2 regions of the Mesorhizobium sp. M0045 genome follow, and region 1 is predicted to be linked to the other one. Evidence: riboswitches for the same ligand, from Rfam matches in the RefSeq annotation. Region 1 holds a riboswitch; the other holds the start of a gene.
What was found. Region 1 has a riboswitch for cobalamin ahead of NKJ72_RS13765 (CbtB domain-containing protein). Riboswitches for the same ligand answer to the same signal wherever they lie in the genome.
Positions count from the first base shown of each region.

Region 2: linked by a shared signal. The riboswitch ahead of metE (5-methyltetrahydropteroyltriglutamate--homocysteine S-methyltransferase) and the one ahead of NKJ72_RS13765 (CbtB domain-containing protein) in region 1 are both predicted to bind cobalamin.

Region 1 covers NZ_JAMYUY010000007.1:66,699-74,234, reverse strand. The annotation lists gene NKJ72_RS13795 (tyrosine phosphatase family protein) at 1-388, opposite strand, end outside; gene cobD (threonine-phosphate decarboxylase CobD) at 385-1,443, opposite strand; gene cbiB (adenosylcobinamide-phosphate synthase CbiB) at 1,442-2,413, shown strand; gene cobO (cob(I)yrinic acid a,c-diamide adenosyltransferase) at 2,711-3,343, opposite strand; gene cobU (bifunctional adenosylcobinamide kinase/adenosylcobinamide-phosphate guanylyltransferase) at 3,345-3,866, opposite strand; gene NKJ72_RS13770 (CbtA family protein) at 3,859-4,641, opposite strand; gene NKJ72_RS13765 (CbtB domain-containing protein) at 4,657-4,836, opposite strand; cobalamin riboswitch at 4,873-5,070, opposite strand; gene NKJ72_RS13760 (MFS transporter) at 5,259-6,458, opposite strand; gene NKJ72_RS13755 (heparan-alpha-glucosaminide N-acetyltransferase) at 6,706-7,536, shown strand, end outside.
Region 2 covers NZ_JAMYUY010000030.1:14,097-21,632, reverse strand. The annotation lists gene metE (5-methyltetrahydropteroyltriglutamate--homocysteine S-methyltransferase) at 1-2,114, opposite strand, end outside; cobalamin riboswitch at 2,210-2,410, opposite strand; gene NKJ72_RS28700 (hypothetical protein) at 3,087-3,218, shown strand; gene NKJ72_RS28695 (helix-turn-helix transcriptional regulator) at 3,536-4,369, opposite strand; gene NKJ72_RS28690 (MFS transporter) at 4,454-4,684, opposite strand; gene NKJ72_RS28685 (transposase) at 4,974-5,651, shown strand; gene NKJ72_RS28680 (adenosine kinase) at 5,684-6,676, opposite strand; gene metK (methionine adenosyltransferase) at 6,785-7,536, opposite strand, start outside.

The sequences.
Region 1 (7,536 bases):
GCCGCGGATTGGGTGTCGCCGTCGGCGACAGCCTGCGCAGAGTCTCGGCCAACTCGGCCTCGTCGCGCTTCGGCGCCAGCGCTGCCGCGATGATATAGGCCGAGGCGGTCGAGCGGCTGATGCCGGCATAGCAATGCACCACCAGCGGCCGCGAGCGGTCCCATTGGCGGGCGAAATCGAGCAGGGTCACAACGTGCTCCTCGCCCGGCATGGTCATGCCCTCCTGCGCCACCGCAATGTCGTGCATGACCAGATGCAGATGGTTTTCCCTGGTGATCGAGGCCGGTCGCACCACCTCCGTTCCGGCGGCGAGCAGCGAAAGCAGCCGCCCGGCGCCGGTCTTCGCTACCGTTTCCTCGACTTTGGACAGCGAGCAGACATGGATCATTGGGTCGTTTCTCCCTTGGCATCATCGTCGCGCCGCGAGGCCCAGCCGGCAAGTGCGGATTCGAGCCGCCGCCATTCTTCGTCGGCTCCCGGCAGGCCGGCGCGCAGCACATCCGGCCGGCCGGCGAAATGCCGAAGCAGGATGCCGCGCTGGCCAAGCGCCGAAAACAGGCCGGCAGCGTTCGCCAGCCTGAGATAGCGGAACAGCGTGGTGCCACCGGCGACAGGCACGCCGAAGCGGCCGAACAGCGTGTCGAGCCGTGCGGCGTTCTTGGCCAGACGGCGCCGCATCCCGGCCTGCCAGCCGGTGTCGGCAAGCGCCCTTATGCCATATTCGAGCGCCGGCCCGGCAACCGCCCATGGCCCGAATTGCGCCTCCAGCCGCTCGACCATCAGCGCGTCGGTCAATGCAAACCCAAGCCGCAGGCCGGCCAGGCCGAAGAACTTGCCGAACGAGCGCAGCACAACGATGCCGCCCTGGTCGACGTCGCCGGCCAGGCTCTCGCTGCGCGGGCCGACATCCATGAAGGCCTCGTCGACGACCAGCAGCCCGCCTCTGGCGCCTAATGCCCCGGCAAGTCGAAGCAATCTTTCGCGCTCGACGACGCGCCCGTCCGGGTTGTTTGGATTGACGACGATCGCAAGGTTGGCCGCCGCCAGGGCTTCGAAATCATCGACTTCAGCCGCCGCGTGGCCGGCGATCGCTGCTGCCCGCCGATGCTCGGCATAAGTCGGCCCGAGCACCAGCGCCTTGCCCGGGCTGACCAGCGAAGCGACGCGCGGCAACAGGATTTGCGTGCCGGGCGCCGCCGCGACGTTCGCCGCCGACGGCGCGCCATAGGCGCTTGCCGCGAGTTCAGCCAAGTCGCGGCTGCGCGCCGTTTCCGGCAATCGCGACAGGGCGGTGGCGGGCAAATCGAAAAGCGGGTAGGAGTGCGGATTGATCCCGGTCGAGAGGTCGACGAAAGGCAGCGGCGCGTGAGGGAAAAGCGCCCTCGCCCGGCCAAGGCTTCCGCCGTGGTCCACTGTCGCCGTCACCCCATCAAGAGACTTCATGTCGATCCTGATCACTTTCCTGTCGCTGGCCATCGAACTTGTACTCGGCTACCCGGCCCGGCTCTTCGATGCCATTGGCCATCCCGTCACCTGGTTCGGCAGGCTGATATCCTTTCTCGACCGCAGGCTCAACCGCGCCACTGATTCCGACGCCGACCGTCGCCGCTGGGGCGTCGTCGCGCTGCTGGTAATCGTGCTGGTGCCGGCCGCCCTCGCCTTCTGGATCGAAGCCATGCTTTGGAGCATTCCCCTCGGCTTGTTGATCACCGCAATCCTGGCGACGTCGCTGCTGTCGCAGAAGAGCCTTGCCGAGCATGTCGAAGCGGTGGCCGACGCACTCGACAGCGGCGGACTGGACATGGGCCGCATTGCCGTCTCCAGGATCGTCGGTCGCGATCCGGAAAAGCTCGACAGGGCCGCTGTCTGCCGCGCAGCGATCGAAAGTCTTGCCGAGAATTTCTCCGACGGCGTCGTCGCGCCGGCCTTCTGGATCGGTATTGGCGGGCTCGCCGGCGGCGCCGCCTACAAGGCCGCAAACACCGCCGATTCGATGATCGGCCACCGCACTCCGCGCCACGAAGCCTTTGGCTGGGCGGCTGCGCGCTTCGACGACTGGATCAACCTGCCGGCGTCGCGGCTGACGGCGCTGCTGATCGTGCTTGCGGCTTTCCTGGTCAAGGGCGCCGACGCCAAAGCCGCCTGGCACGCCGTGCGGCGCGATGCGAAAAAACACCGCTCGCCCAATGCCGGCTGGCCGGAGGCAGCGATGGCCGGCGCGCTCGGCCTGGCGCTCGCCGGCCCCCGTTCCTACGACGGCGTGATGGTCGAAGACGCGTTGATGGGCGAGGGCGGCCGCCGCGACGATGTCGAGAGCACCGACGTCCGACGGGCGCTGAAACTCTACCAGGTCGCCGACTTGCTGCTGATTGCGCTGTTCGGGGTGGTCGCAGTGGTTGTTATCTTGGCGTGACCTGCGCTCGAGATCGACGGAAACAAAAAACCCGCCAAGCGGCGGGTCGTTGGAGCCAATTAGCACCATAGCGAAATTAATAGCATAGCTGCCGGCACAAAGCAAGAACAAAATAGGGCAACGCCTCAAATAATCGGTTCAGGTCGGCGCTGCCCCTCAGCCTTACCTCCCCGTGAAAAGACAGGGAGAGGGAGATCGCCAGCGTTGCGGCTAGCTCCTTGTCCCCGTCCTTCACGGGGAGAAGTCGCCGGCAGGCGATGAGGGGCAGCGCTGACCTTGACAAACCAGCAACACCCCTCAGAACTCAATCCCCTGCTGCGCCTTCACGCCGGCGGAGAAGTGGTGCTTGGTCACGGCCATCTCGGTGACCAGGTCGGCCGCCTCGACCAGTGCCGGCTTGGCGTTGCGGCCGGTGACGACGATATGCAGGCCTTCGCGGCGTGACTTCAGCGCCGCGACCACCTTTTCGAGGTCGAGATAGTCGTAACGCAGCGCGATGTTCAACTCGTCGAGCACCACCAGGCTGATCGACGGTTCGGCCATCAGCTCGAGCGCCTTCGCCCAGGCGGCCTCGGCCGCCGCGATGTCGCGTTTCAGGTCCTGCGTCTCCCACGTAAAGCCCTCGCCCATGGCGTGCCAGAGGACACGGTCGCCGAAGGCGGCAAAGGCGTCCTTCTCGCCGGTGTGCCATTTGCCCTTGATGAACTGGACGACGCCGACACGCTTGCCGTAGCCGAGCATCCTGAGCGCCAGACCGAAGGCGGCCGTGGTCTTGCCCTTGCCCGGCCCGGTGTTGACGATCAACAGCCCCTTCTCGACCGTCTTGGCTGCAACCTCGGCGTCCTGCACCGCCTTGCGCTTGGCCATCTTGGCGCGGTGGCGTTCCTCGTCCCCCTGTTCAATGGTCTTGGGATCGATAGTATCAGCCATGTCATTTCACCTTGAGCGGCAGCCCCGCCACCATCAAAAGCACGGTGCCGGCGACCGCCGCGACGTCCTGGTTCAGCCGGCCGGCGGCATCGCGAAACCGTCTTGCCAGCGCATTGTCCGGCACGATGCCCTGGCCGACTTCGTTGGACACCACGAACCACGGGCCGCGCGGCCGCGACAGCACATCGGCCAGCCTTCGGCATTCGGCCTCGACATCATGGTCCGCCAGCATATGGTTGGTCAGCCACAGCGTCAGGCAGTCGATCAGCACCGGCTGGCCGTCGGGCAGTGCCTTGATCGCGCCGGTAAGGTCGAGCGGCGCCTCGATGGTCGTCCAGCCATCGCCTCGCCGCGAGCGGTGCAGCGCGATGCGCTGACGCATCTCCTCGTCATAGGCTTGCGCCGTGGCGACATAGCTCCACGGCGCCGGACAGGCGCTCACCAGCCTCTCGGCATGCGCGCTCTTGCCGGAGCGCGCACCGCCGATGACCAGGGTCAGCGCCCCGGCAGCGCGGTCAGGCAAAGCTGTCGCGCAGGCTGGTTGCCGCGCCGGTGAAGCGTCCGCGCACCAGCCCGACGACCATACCGAGCACCAGCCAGAACACCAGATTGGTCAGCGTCACCGCCACCACGAACTGATGATGCAGCCCTTCCGGGATCGCCGTCTCGAAACTGTCGGGCTGCGGCGCGCCGACAATATGCGGCGCAACGATCAACGCCACGGCAAGGATCGCCAGCGGCAGCGATCTGCGGAAGGCGATAAGGCCGAGACCGGCCGCTGTCGCCAACACTGTTGCCCACCACCAGATCTGGCGTTGGACAAGGTCGGCCGCCGGCATCGCCGGCAGTTCCGGCGGCAGGCCGAGGCCGGGCGCCAGCGTGAACACGGCAAAGCCGGCCAGCCCCCAGAACAGGCCCTGGCGCCAATTGCCGATGCCGCCGGCGAACTCCGAAACCGCGACCAGGACCAGTGCGAAGCCAATGCCGGTGACGATATTGGCAACGACGCTGAAGCCAAAGCGCTCGAAGCCGTCGGCCGGCGCCCAGCCTTCGTCTTCAGCCGGAGCCATTGCTTCAGCCGGTGCCGGCGCGGCGCTGCTCATAGCCATCGTGCCCGCTGCGTTTTCGGCCGGTGTCGCAGGTGCCGCGGCATGGTCATGGCCGCCGCCGGCCTGTTCGTAGACTTCCGCTTTCAGGATGAGCGGCACCGTGGCGTAGGCCTGCATGCAGGCGAGAACGACGCCGGCCACAAGCCCTGCGATCGCCGCGATGAACACGACGTTGCGAAACAGTGTCATGATGTCAGCCCCTTGTCAGTGGCAGGGAAAGCCCATCGAGTGGCGATAGTCGTGCGCGGCATTGTGGACCGCATCGATATGCGAAAAGCCGACAAAGCCCATGACGAAAATGCCGAGGAATGCAGCAAGCGCCAGCTGCATGAGACGCGACTGCGAGGAGGCGGAAGCGCCGAGCGAAACGGAAGCGGTATTCATGTCTTGTCCTTTCGCCCTCCACCCGAGGGCATAGAAGTCAGTTTCCTGTCGCCGGCAGGTCTCCTGGCTCGCGGATCAGCACCCTTCCCCACCTTCCCGAAGGCGAACCTTCAGTGGCATATGGAGAGGACTACCGCACACAGTTGCGGGGGCAGCCACGGCATTGGGCAAACAATTTCGCCCGCACCGCATTCCCTCTTGGTTCCAAACGGAACCGACGACATCAGCGACTATAGGCAGAATCGCCGCGCCCGGCAAACCAAATTCCGCCGGATCGTGTAGCGAATGCGCCGCCTCGCCAAACCGGAGAACTGGCGCCGCAGACGTCGCGATCTGCGCGGTCAAACAGAACGGCCTGCGTTCGATGCGGCACTGCACCGCTTCCACAATTGGGTGCGCGAGCGCCATGTGGCGCTCGAACATCAAAGCGATTTGGGCAGATAGCGCCAGGTGACGAAGCCGCAGATCGCCGCCAGCAGGCCGAGTGTCGCGAAAACCGCGCCCAGGCCGAAGAACGCCAGCACCACGGAATAGACCAGAGGCGGCGTCAGCTCGGAAAAGTCGAGATAGGTGCGGTAGACCGCCGCCATCTGTGCCCGCTCATACGAGCGCACCGAGCGCATGAAGGCGGTCGAGCCCAGCGCATCCAGCGCGATGGTGAAGAAGGCACCGCAAAGCAGCAAGGCGCCGGTGATGAGCGGTGCGGCCTCGCCGACGGCGCCGGCCACCAGCAGCGTTGCCGACATCGCGAAATAGGCGAACGTCATGGTGCGCCGGCCGCCGAAACGCTTTCCTGCCCTGCCCCAGAAGATTGCCATGAACAAAAGCGCATTGCCGGCCGAAACCAAGAGGCCGCCGGCGAGCTTGCCCTCGCCGGTGATCACCATGAACAGCGGCCCGTAGACGAAGAACGTCGTCCAGAAGCAGGAGCGGCCGAAGGCGATCAGCCAGGCCAGCCTCAGCCTTGGCTGCGCGACGAAGCGGCCGATATTGGCCAGCGGATTGACCGGCCGCGTCTTGCCGGGGCGGATCGACGGGTTATCGCCAAGCCGGTAAGTCCAGAACAGCGCCAGCAAAGCCATGGCGAAGACGGCCACCGCGCCATGCGCGGCATAGATGCCGAAACGCGTGTAGAGGTAAATTCCGAGGGTCGGCCCGGCGGTCCAGGCAAGCATCGACCACGCCATGCGCAGCGACTCGGCCTGCATGAAATCGGTCTTGCGGATATGGTCCATGATGTAGAGGTTGAGCGTGATCGCCAGCGCCCCGGCGCCGACGACGCGGCAGAGCATGCCCACCACCTGGCCGACCAGCGTATGGGTGACGAAGAACAGCGAGCCGACGGCCAGCAGGCAGGCGCCGGCGGTATAGACCCAGCGCCGGGCAAAGCGGGCGATCAGCATCGGCATGAACAGCGTCGCCGACAGGCCGAGCATCGCCACGATCGTGTAGAGGATCGAAACGATCTGCTCGTTGTGCAGTATCTCATAGGCCTGGATCGGGATGACGCTGGACACGGTGGCGCGCGCGAAGGATTCGACCGCATAGAGCGAGGCGAAGGTGCGGGCATCCGCCGGCCGCAAGGCCGCAAGCCAGATCGGATGGCGCACATGGGTAGCCATTGTGTTCCCCGAAGCCGAATCGCCCGAAGCAGGGTTGGAGCACAAATCTGCCGCGGCGATTCCTGGCCGGGTAACAGGAAACCGACGCCTTCACGGCAAAAAGCGAAGCCGGCCAAAGGCTTTCCGGCTCTGGCCTAAAGCAGCCCTGATGCCGACCGTCACCAACGCGACGCAAGGCCCTGCTTCTTTTGACGGTGGCAACCGTGATAGTCGTCTTGCCGGGGCTGGAACCAAGACAGCGAGACCAATGAGCATCGACACGCCGAGCGCAGCCGTTCAGGATCAACCGAAGTCGAAGCGCATCGCCGCTATCGACATTGCACGCGGCATCGCATTGCTTGCCATGGCGAGCTATCATTTCACCTGGGACCTCGAATTCTTCGGCTACACCGATCCCGGCCTCACCGCCTTCGGCTGGTGGAAAATCTACGCGCGCTGCATCGCCTCGAGCTTCCTGTTCCTGGTCGGCATCAGCCTCTATCTCGCCCATGGCAAAAAAATCCGCTGGACCGGCTTCTGGAAGCGCTTCGCCATGGTTGCCGGGGCAGCGCTCGCAATATCGCTGGTCACCCGCATCGCCACGCCCGACGGCTTCATCTTCTTCGGCATATTGCACGAGATCGCGCTCGCCAGCTTGCTCGGCCTGGCGTTCCTGCGGCTGCCGGCGCTGCTGACGCTTGCCGTGGCGGCCCTCGTTATCGCCGCGCCTTTCTACTTGCGATCCGAGCTTTTCGATCATCCGGCTTTGTGGTGGGTCGGCCTGTCGGCGACCAACCCGCGCTCCAATGACTACGTTCCGCTGCTGCCCTGGTTCGGCGCCGTGCTTGCCGGCATCGCGGTTACCAAGCGCGCCGCCACCTCTGGCGCACTGACGCGGCTGTCGGCCTTGGCGCCCGGCCGCTGGGCAAACCCGCTGGTCTTCATCGGCCGGCACAGCCTTGCCTTCTATTTGATCCATCAGCCGGTGCTGATCGGCTCGGTCTGGCTGTTTTCGCAATTCATGCCGGCGCAGGCCGAAACCAGGGAGGTGAGTTTTCTGAAATCCTGCCAGATATCCTGCCAGCAGGCACGCGACACC
Region 2 (7,536 bases), on a different contig from region 1:
GTGAAGGCGTCCAGCAGTTCCATCTTCGAGCGCGACGTCTCAATCGAAATGACATCCGCATCCATTTCAGCGATCGCGTCGATGATCTCGTTGAACTCCGAGTAGCACATGTGGGTATGGATTTGAGTCGCGTCCTTTACACCCGTTGAAGCGATCCGGAAGCATTCGACAGCCCAGTCGAGATAGTCGTTCCAATCAGACTGGCGCAGTGGCAATCCTTCGCGAAACGCGGCCTCATCGATCTGGATCATCCTTGCGCCGGACCATTCGAGATCCGTCACCTCGTCGCGGATGGCGAGCGCGATCTGGCGGCATGCTTCGGAGCGGGGTACGTCGTCGCGAACAAAAGACCAGTTGAGAATGGTCACCGGGCCTGTGAGCATTCCCTTCACAGGGTTTTCCGTAAGCGACTGGGCGAATTGCCACCAGCGCAGCGTCATCGGCTTGGGCCTCGATACGTCGCCGAAGATGATGGGGGGGCGCACGTAACGCGACCCACAGCTCTGCACCCAGGCATGCTGGGTGAAGGCGAAGCCGGACAGCTGCTCGCCGAAATGCTGTACCATGTCGTTTCGTTCGAACTCACCGTGCACCAGCACGTCCAGCCCGATCTCTTCCTGCCAGCGAATTGCAGCCTCGATCTCCTTCTTCAGGAAGGTCTCGTAGTCGACATAGCTCAGCTGGCCCTTCGCATGAGCGGCCCGCGCCCTGCGTACCTGCGGCGTCTGCGGGAAGGACCCGATGGTCGTCGTCGGGAACGGCGGCAGCCCGAGCGTGCCGGCCTGGACTCTGGAGCGCTCGGCAAAAGCGCTCTCTCGTCGCTTCATGCTGTCGTCAATGCTGGCGATCCGCCCCTCAACAAGCGGGTCATGGATCTTCGTGGACGTTACGCGAGTGGCGGCAGCCTCGGCAGACGCTTTCAACGCGCCTGCCACCGCATCCCTGCCTTGGGACAGGGCCCGGGCCAGCAACACCAACTCGTCGGTCTTCTGGGCCGCGAAGGCGAGCCACGACCTGATGTCCGCGTCGAGTTCCGTCTCCATGCGGAGGTCGATCGGCACATGCAGCATCGAGCAAGAAGGCGCGATCTCGACGCGGTCCAAGGGCCAGCCGGCGACGATCGGTTTGATGCGGTCGAGAATGGCGGGCAGGTTCGCACGCCAGACGTTGCGGCCATCGATCAAGCCAAGCGAGAGCACCAGATCCTTCGGTGCGAGCCGACCCACCGTTTCCAGCTGCTCGGGAGCGCGCACGAGATCAATATGCAGCCCGGCCAGGGGCAGAGAAACCGCGGTTTCGAGATTGTCTCCCAGCGGCCCGAAATAGGTAGCCAGCATCATTTTCAACTCGGGCGCGGCTTTTGACAGCTGGCCATAGGCGAATTCGAACGCAGCTCGTTCGTTCGGGTTCAGATCGAGGACAAGCGCTGGCTCATCGATCTGCACCCAGTCGGCTCCCGACAGCTTCAGCCTCTGCAGGAGTTGCTCGTAGACGGGCAGCAGCCTCGGCAGGAGCGCGATGGGATCGAATCCTTCGGCAGGCGATTTCGCCAGCTTGAGGAAGGTGATCGGTCCAAGGATGACTGGGCGTGTGTGAACGCCGAGAGCTTTAGCCTCGATGAAGTAATCGACCGGTTTCGTCGACGAGAGGGCGAACGTCTGATCATCGTTGAGTTCCGGCACAATGTAGTGATAGTTGGTGTCAAACCACTTGGTCATTTCCATCGCGGTTACATCAGACCGATGAGCCGCCTGCTGGTGACCAGCGTGTCGACAATCCTCCGTCTGACCCTGGTTGCCGCGCGCCATTGCGAAGTAGATGTCAAGTGGAACCTCGCCGCTATTCCAGCCGTAACGGGATGGAACGGCGCCGACCATGGCTGCGGTGTCGAGCACATGGTCGTAGAGCGAGAAGTCGTTCGACGGGATTTTCGACACGCCGCGATCGTGCTGCTCCTCCCAGCCAGCGGCACGGAGCGCCTTCGCGGTCGTGAGAAGGTCGGCAGCGGACGATTTTCCGGACCAGTAGCTTTCAAGCGCGAATTTCAGTTCTCGCCGACGACCGAAGCGGGGCACGCCGAGCGTTGCTACAGGAATTTGCTGAGAGATAGTCATGCCAGACCCCGATGGTTGGGGCGTCGGTGACAAGGAAGGCGCTAGCAGGCCGGCACGAACGCCAGGCTGCAGCGGCCACCGAGACACCCCGCCCGTGGACGTAATTCGCCGTGGCAGGTCTCCTGGCTCGCGGGGTCATAGCCTCTACCCGTCTTCCCAAGGCTATTCGCCTCAGTGACATGAGTGGGGTTGGCTCGCCGCTAACAGTTGCGGGGGCAGCGCCGGCATCGCACCGGCTTCCCTCTTAGCTCCGCTGCGGCAGCGCCGTACGGAGAACCACGACGCGGGAGACAATTACAGCAGTTCGCTTCTTTGTCAACGCCGCATAAAGAAATGTTTATGTCGTTATGTTAAATTTCCGTTGGCATGTTCCAAAGGTCGCCTCGAAAGCGAAAACTGTGGAGCCTTGAGCGGCCGGTAAATCAAAGCAATGACGCACGGCGCCCTTGTCCAGGAGGATAGGAGTTCGTCGGCTGCCGGCAGCAAACATACCGGCAAGCGCCGTGGTGCTGCTTAGCGCATCATGCGAACCACCTCGGCGTCGAACTTCGGCTCCGAGGTTCCGACCGCTTCGTTGGTGATCTGCTCGCGACCATATTCGGCTCAATGGCGAGGCTGTTGCCCATGTGGAAGCTGTTGGCCGTGATGCCCTCGGTGATATGACACAACGATTTCGGGGGGAGCACACCGAGGCCAGGCGCAGCGGCGTGTTGCGAAGTGATCGAGGCCAATGTCTCGAACTGCTTGTTCGCAGCCCACCGGCTCAAGGTAACCCGGCTCAAACCACCGGGCCAGCTCAAGTCCTGTCCAAATGAGGCCTGAGCGGCAAATCATCGTGCACGCGCACGGTCTGGCGTTCAATCTTGTGATGCGTCTTGGGCGGACAATCGCCACGGTGCAGCGCGCAGAAGCGGTCCCCAATTGGGAAGCCGAGGGCGGTGAGGCAAGCCAGCGCCACAGGCGGAAGGGGACTTGGACCTGTTTGCCCTGCTGGACCACAAGTTCGCGACACAGGGCCTCAAGGAGAAGACCAAGAGTGATTATGCGCGGGACCTCGCCAAATTCATCAAAAGCAGCGGGCAGTCAAAGTTCGGCGCCGATTGACATGGAGATAGCCATCGCAGCGGACCGCCCAGGCGGACCGCAAGCCGGAATACAACCGGGTGCAGGCGGCCAAGCTCGTCCACAAGATGGCGTCGGGCACACACCGGCGATGGGAAAGCGGACCGTGGAGTGCAGGAACTTCACGCCTATCCACGCTCCCGTGGACGTGTCCTGCGGCACATCGGCAGCGATATTGAGGAGGCACTTGAGCTTCTGGTCGAGCACTCTTACCTGCCACTGCCTACGCTTAACGTCATCTCGTACTGAAAACGCACCACGCAAGGTCGAGATGTAACATGCGCCCTTCGTGGATGGTTCTAAGCTTCCTCGGGCGCGGTCAATCTGTGATAACGGTCGCTTGGAACCTCCATCACCGCGACGCGATCAAGGTTGGCGTATCGCGCTCGGTAGTAACCTTCTTCCTCCACTTCGGCGAAACTACACTGGGGAACGTCAAAGGTCGCAGCTTCCAATCCGAAGAAAGTCGTAGCGGTTTCTTCATCCAAGAAGTTCCACTCATCTTCTCCGTCGTCATATGTGACGCGAACATAGGAGGCCATGCGCACGGCTTCCTGATCACCCATCTCTGCGATGATGGCATCGCATTCTTTCTTCAGCTTTCCTGAAACCTCACCCTTATCCCAGTCATCCAAAGCCCGATAGATTTCTGGATGATAATACTCTGGCATCTCCTCTACATCGTTACCGATAAGCTCAATGGTGCGGACATATTGCGGATTTATCAAGAGTATTTTGTTGTCAAGGCTCCAACAATACAGCCATGGCCTGCTTGTGTTATTTCTACGCAGATTATGAAGTTCCTTCAACTGACGTAAAATCGATTCACGCGCCTTTTCATCGATAGGATATTGGCGGCTGCCAACAGTCGTCTTGATTCTGAGCGTGCCGTATCGCGTTTCGGCATCGGCAATTGCAAACGGGCTCGTGCGCCACTCCTCGACATCAATCTTCCAGCCCAGCAGCTCCTCGACTGTGCATTTCAACGTGAGACAAAGGTCCTTGATCTGCTCGACGTTCAACTGCGTTTTGCCTGTTTCCCAACGGGCCACAGTCTGTTGCGTCGTTGCCATCTGCTCTGCCAAATCTTTTTGAGTCATGCCCAGTCGAACCCTAAGTTCTTTCATGTTCATAACTCACCTCGCGTGTGCAATACACGCATTGTGGATGAATTAATCTAACACGTCAAGCGTGTTCAAAAATCGCAGCATGTGTTTTTAGGGCGTCTTCGAGGGCTCCGGCAGCCGTTCGTGACCACTTGCGCAAGACACAGGGCTGGTACACAGCACGAATGGGCGATCAAAAATTACTGCTGCGATGCTCGTCATCAGCCAAGCTGCCGCCGCACCTTCCACTAGGGTGCCAAGGTTCGAAATGAGTGCAGCCGACCATAGCGAACGGAAGGTCTTGTGCTCAAAAGGAACGAGTGAAGATGTTCTCTTCGCCATTGTGGGAAGCCTCGGGATTGACCGCGGGGCTGGATTTGTTTCGCCTCACTCAACCATGGCCTCGCCGTACAAGCCAAGCTGCCACAGTGCGCGCCTGCTAACCCAGAAAACTTGGCTGCCTTACAGGCATGCGCAGGACGCGCGAAGCCGCTCAAATCTCCCCAGATGGGTCGGCCATCGAAGACCGGCATCACTTGCCCGTTGAGCGGCTATACGATAATGCTCCGCGCTAAGCAGGAAGCGCCAAAAATTCGAGCGGCGACTTCATCCTCCTATTCAGGAAGGAACTATGAGGCGGCAGACGCGACCATTCACCGTGGAAGTCAAACAAAAGCGCAATTATCAAAAATCCGCACGTTCCATCTGGGGTAATTTCGACATCGCCGCGGCGATGGCCGAGACAACAAAGGAAGTCGAGCCGTTAAATCGTCAGCTTGTTGACTCTACTGTAGTGGCCCTTGATGCTGAACCTTTGCACAAACCGCGAGTGGAGCATTTCATGGCCAATCCCCTGGAAACCGAGTCAGCAGTAGTTCCTAGCGAACCGGCAGACAAAGCGGAAACGCCAAAACCGAAGACGAGAGCGCGGCGGTCGAGGAAGCCAGAAGCTGAGGCGAGCGCGCCTGCCCGCAAGAAGGGCGCCAAGCCGATATCCGCGACCACTGAAGCACCGCCGTCGGCGCGAACAGGCCGAAAGAGCTACTCCGCGAAGGATCGTGCCCAGAAGCTGGCGCAGATCGAGACCTCGATCGGCGGCGGCGCTACTCTCAAGAGCGCGGTGAAGCAAGCCGGCATCTCGGAACAGACATATTATCTATGGAAGAAGGCCGCGGCGCCTGCGGCGGACAGTGACGGGCTGAAGGATCTCGTCGCGCTCGAGGAAGAAAACAAGCGGCTAAAGAGCCTGCTTGCCGATCGTCTCCGCAAGGAGAATGCGGAACTGAAGAAAAGGCTCGGGCTGGATTAAGGAGGGTGGGCAGCTGGTTCTTGGCTCGCCACCTACAGCAGCCCCGCCTGCTCGGCCCCGCGGCGCAGGTTCTGCCTCGGCCTTGGGCCGATCTGCTGGATGACCAGCCCGGCCGCTAGCGAGCCGAGATCGCCGCAATCCTTGAGGCTGCGGCCTTGCGTGTAGCCGTAGAGGAAGCCGGCGGCATAGAGGTCGCCGGCGCCTGTCGTGTCGACCAGCTCGCGGATCCTGGTCGCATTGATGGTCACGGTCTCGTCGCCGCGCACGATCACCGAGCCCTTTTCCGAGCGGGTGACGGCGGCGATCTTGCAGTCCCTGCGGATCCGCGCCAGCGCCTCGTCGAATGAAGCGGTCTGGTAGAGCGACTTGATCTCGTGGCTGTTTGCAAAGACGATATCGACGGTGCCGGAGCGCATGAGATCGAGGAATTCGTCGCGGTAGCGGTCGACGCAGAACGAGTCTGACAATGTCATCGACACTTCGCGCCCGGCGGCGTGGGCGAGCTTCGCCGTCTGCCGGATCGCTTCCTTGGCACGCGGCGGATCCCACAGATAGCCTTCGAAATAGGTGACGGCGGCGCCCGACGCCTTGTCGGCCTCGACGTCCTCCGGGCCGAGCTCGACGCAGGCGCCGAGATAGGTGTTCATCGAGCGCTCGCCGTCCGGCGTGACGAAGATCATCGAGCGCGCCGTCGGTGGTTCGCCGTTGAGCGGCTTTGTGTCGAAGGCGACGCCCTGGGCATGGATGTCATGCGCGTAGATTTCGCCGAGCGCGTCGTTGGAGACCTTGCCGAAGAAGGCGGCGCGGCCGCCGAAGGAGGCGACGCCCGCCGCCGTGTTGCCGGCGCTGCCGCCGGAGGCTTCGATGGCCGGGCCCATGCGGCTGTAGAGCAGTTCGGCGCGCCTCGTATCGATCAGGTTCATTGCGCCCTTGATGATGCCGTTGGTCTCCAGGAACGCCTCGTCGCACTGGGCGATGATGTCGACGATGGCATTTCCGATACAAAGCACGTCATAGTACGGCATCAATGATGTCTCCGCCAAAAGCCCACCGGCTTTCTGGCATGCCGGCCGCGGGCGGGTCTGGCCAGTGGGAATGGGCTTTCCGCTTGCCAATCGGTTCGGCGCCAGCCCTCACGGGGCGGCAAGTCCTGCCTCGCGACGCAATTCGTCGGCCCTGTCTGTCTTCTCCCAGGTGAAATCAGGCTCTTCACGGCCGAAATGGCCATAGGTCGCGGTATTGCGGTATATAGGGCGTAAGAGATCAAGCATCTTGATAATGCCTTTCGGTCTGAGATCGAACAACTCAACAATGAGGCGATCGATCCTTCTTTCTTCAACCCTGGCTGTCCCGAACGTGTTGACCATGACGGAAACCGGACTGGCCACGCCGATTGCGTAAGCAAGCTGCACCTCGCACACGTCGGCAAGTCCGCTAGCGACGATGTTCTTTGCGACATACCGGGCCGCATAGGCAGCTGAGCGGTCAACCTTGGACGGGTCCTTGCCCGAAAAAGCGCCGCCGCCATGACGACCCATCCCACCATACGAATCGACGATGATCTTGCGTCCAGTGAGACCGCAGTCGCCGCGCGGCCCGCCGACTACGAACCTCCCCGTCGGGTTGACCAGAATTCTGATGCCTTCCGTCTCCAGGTGGGTCGGTAGGACAGGCTTTATGATTTCCTCAATGACGCCCTCGCGGACAGTCTCTTGCGAGACCTGCTCGTCATGTTGCGTCGACACCACGATGGTATCCAGGGCGACCGGGCGCAACCCCTCGTAGCGCACTGAGACTTGGGATTTCATGTCAGGACGCAACCAGCCAAGCTGTCGTGCCTTCCGGACATACGCCTGCCGTTTCGTCAAGCGATGCGCGAGCTGGA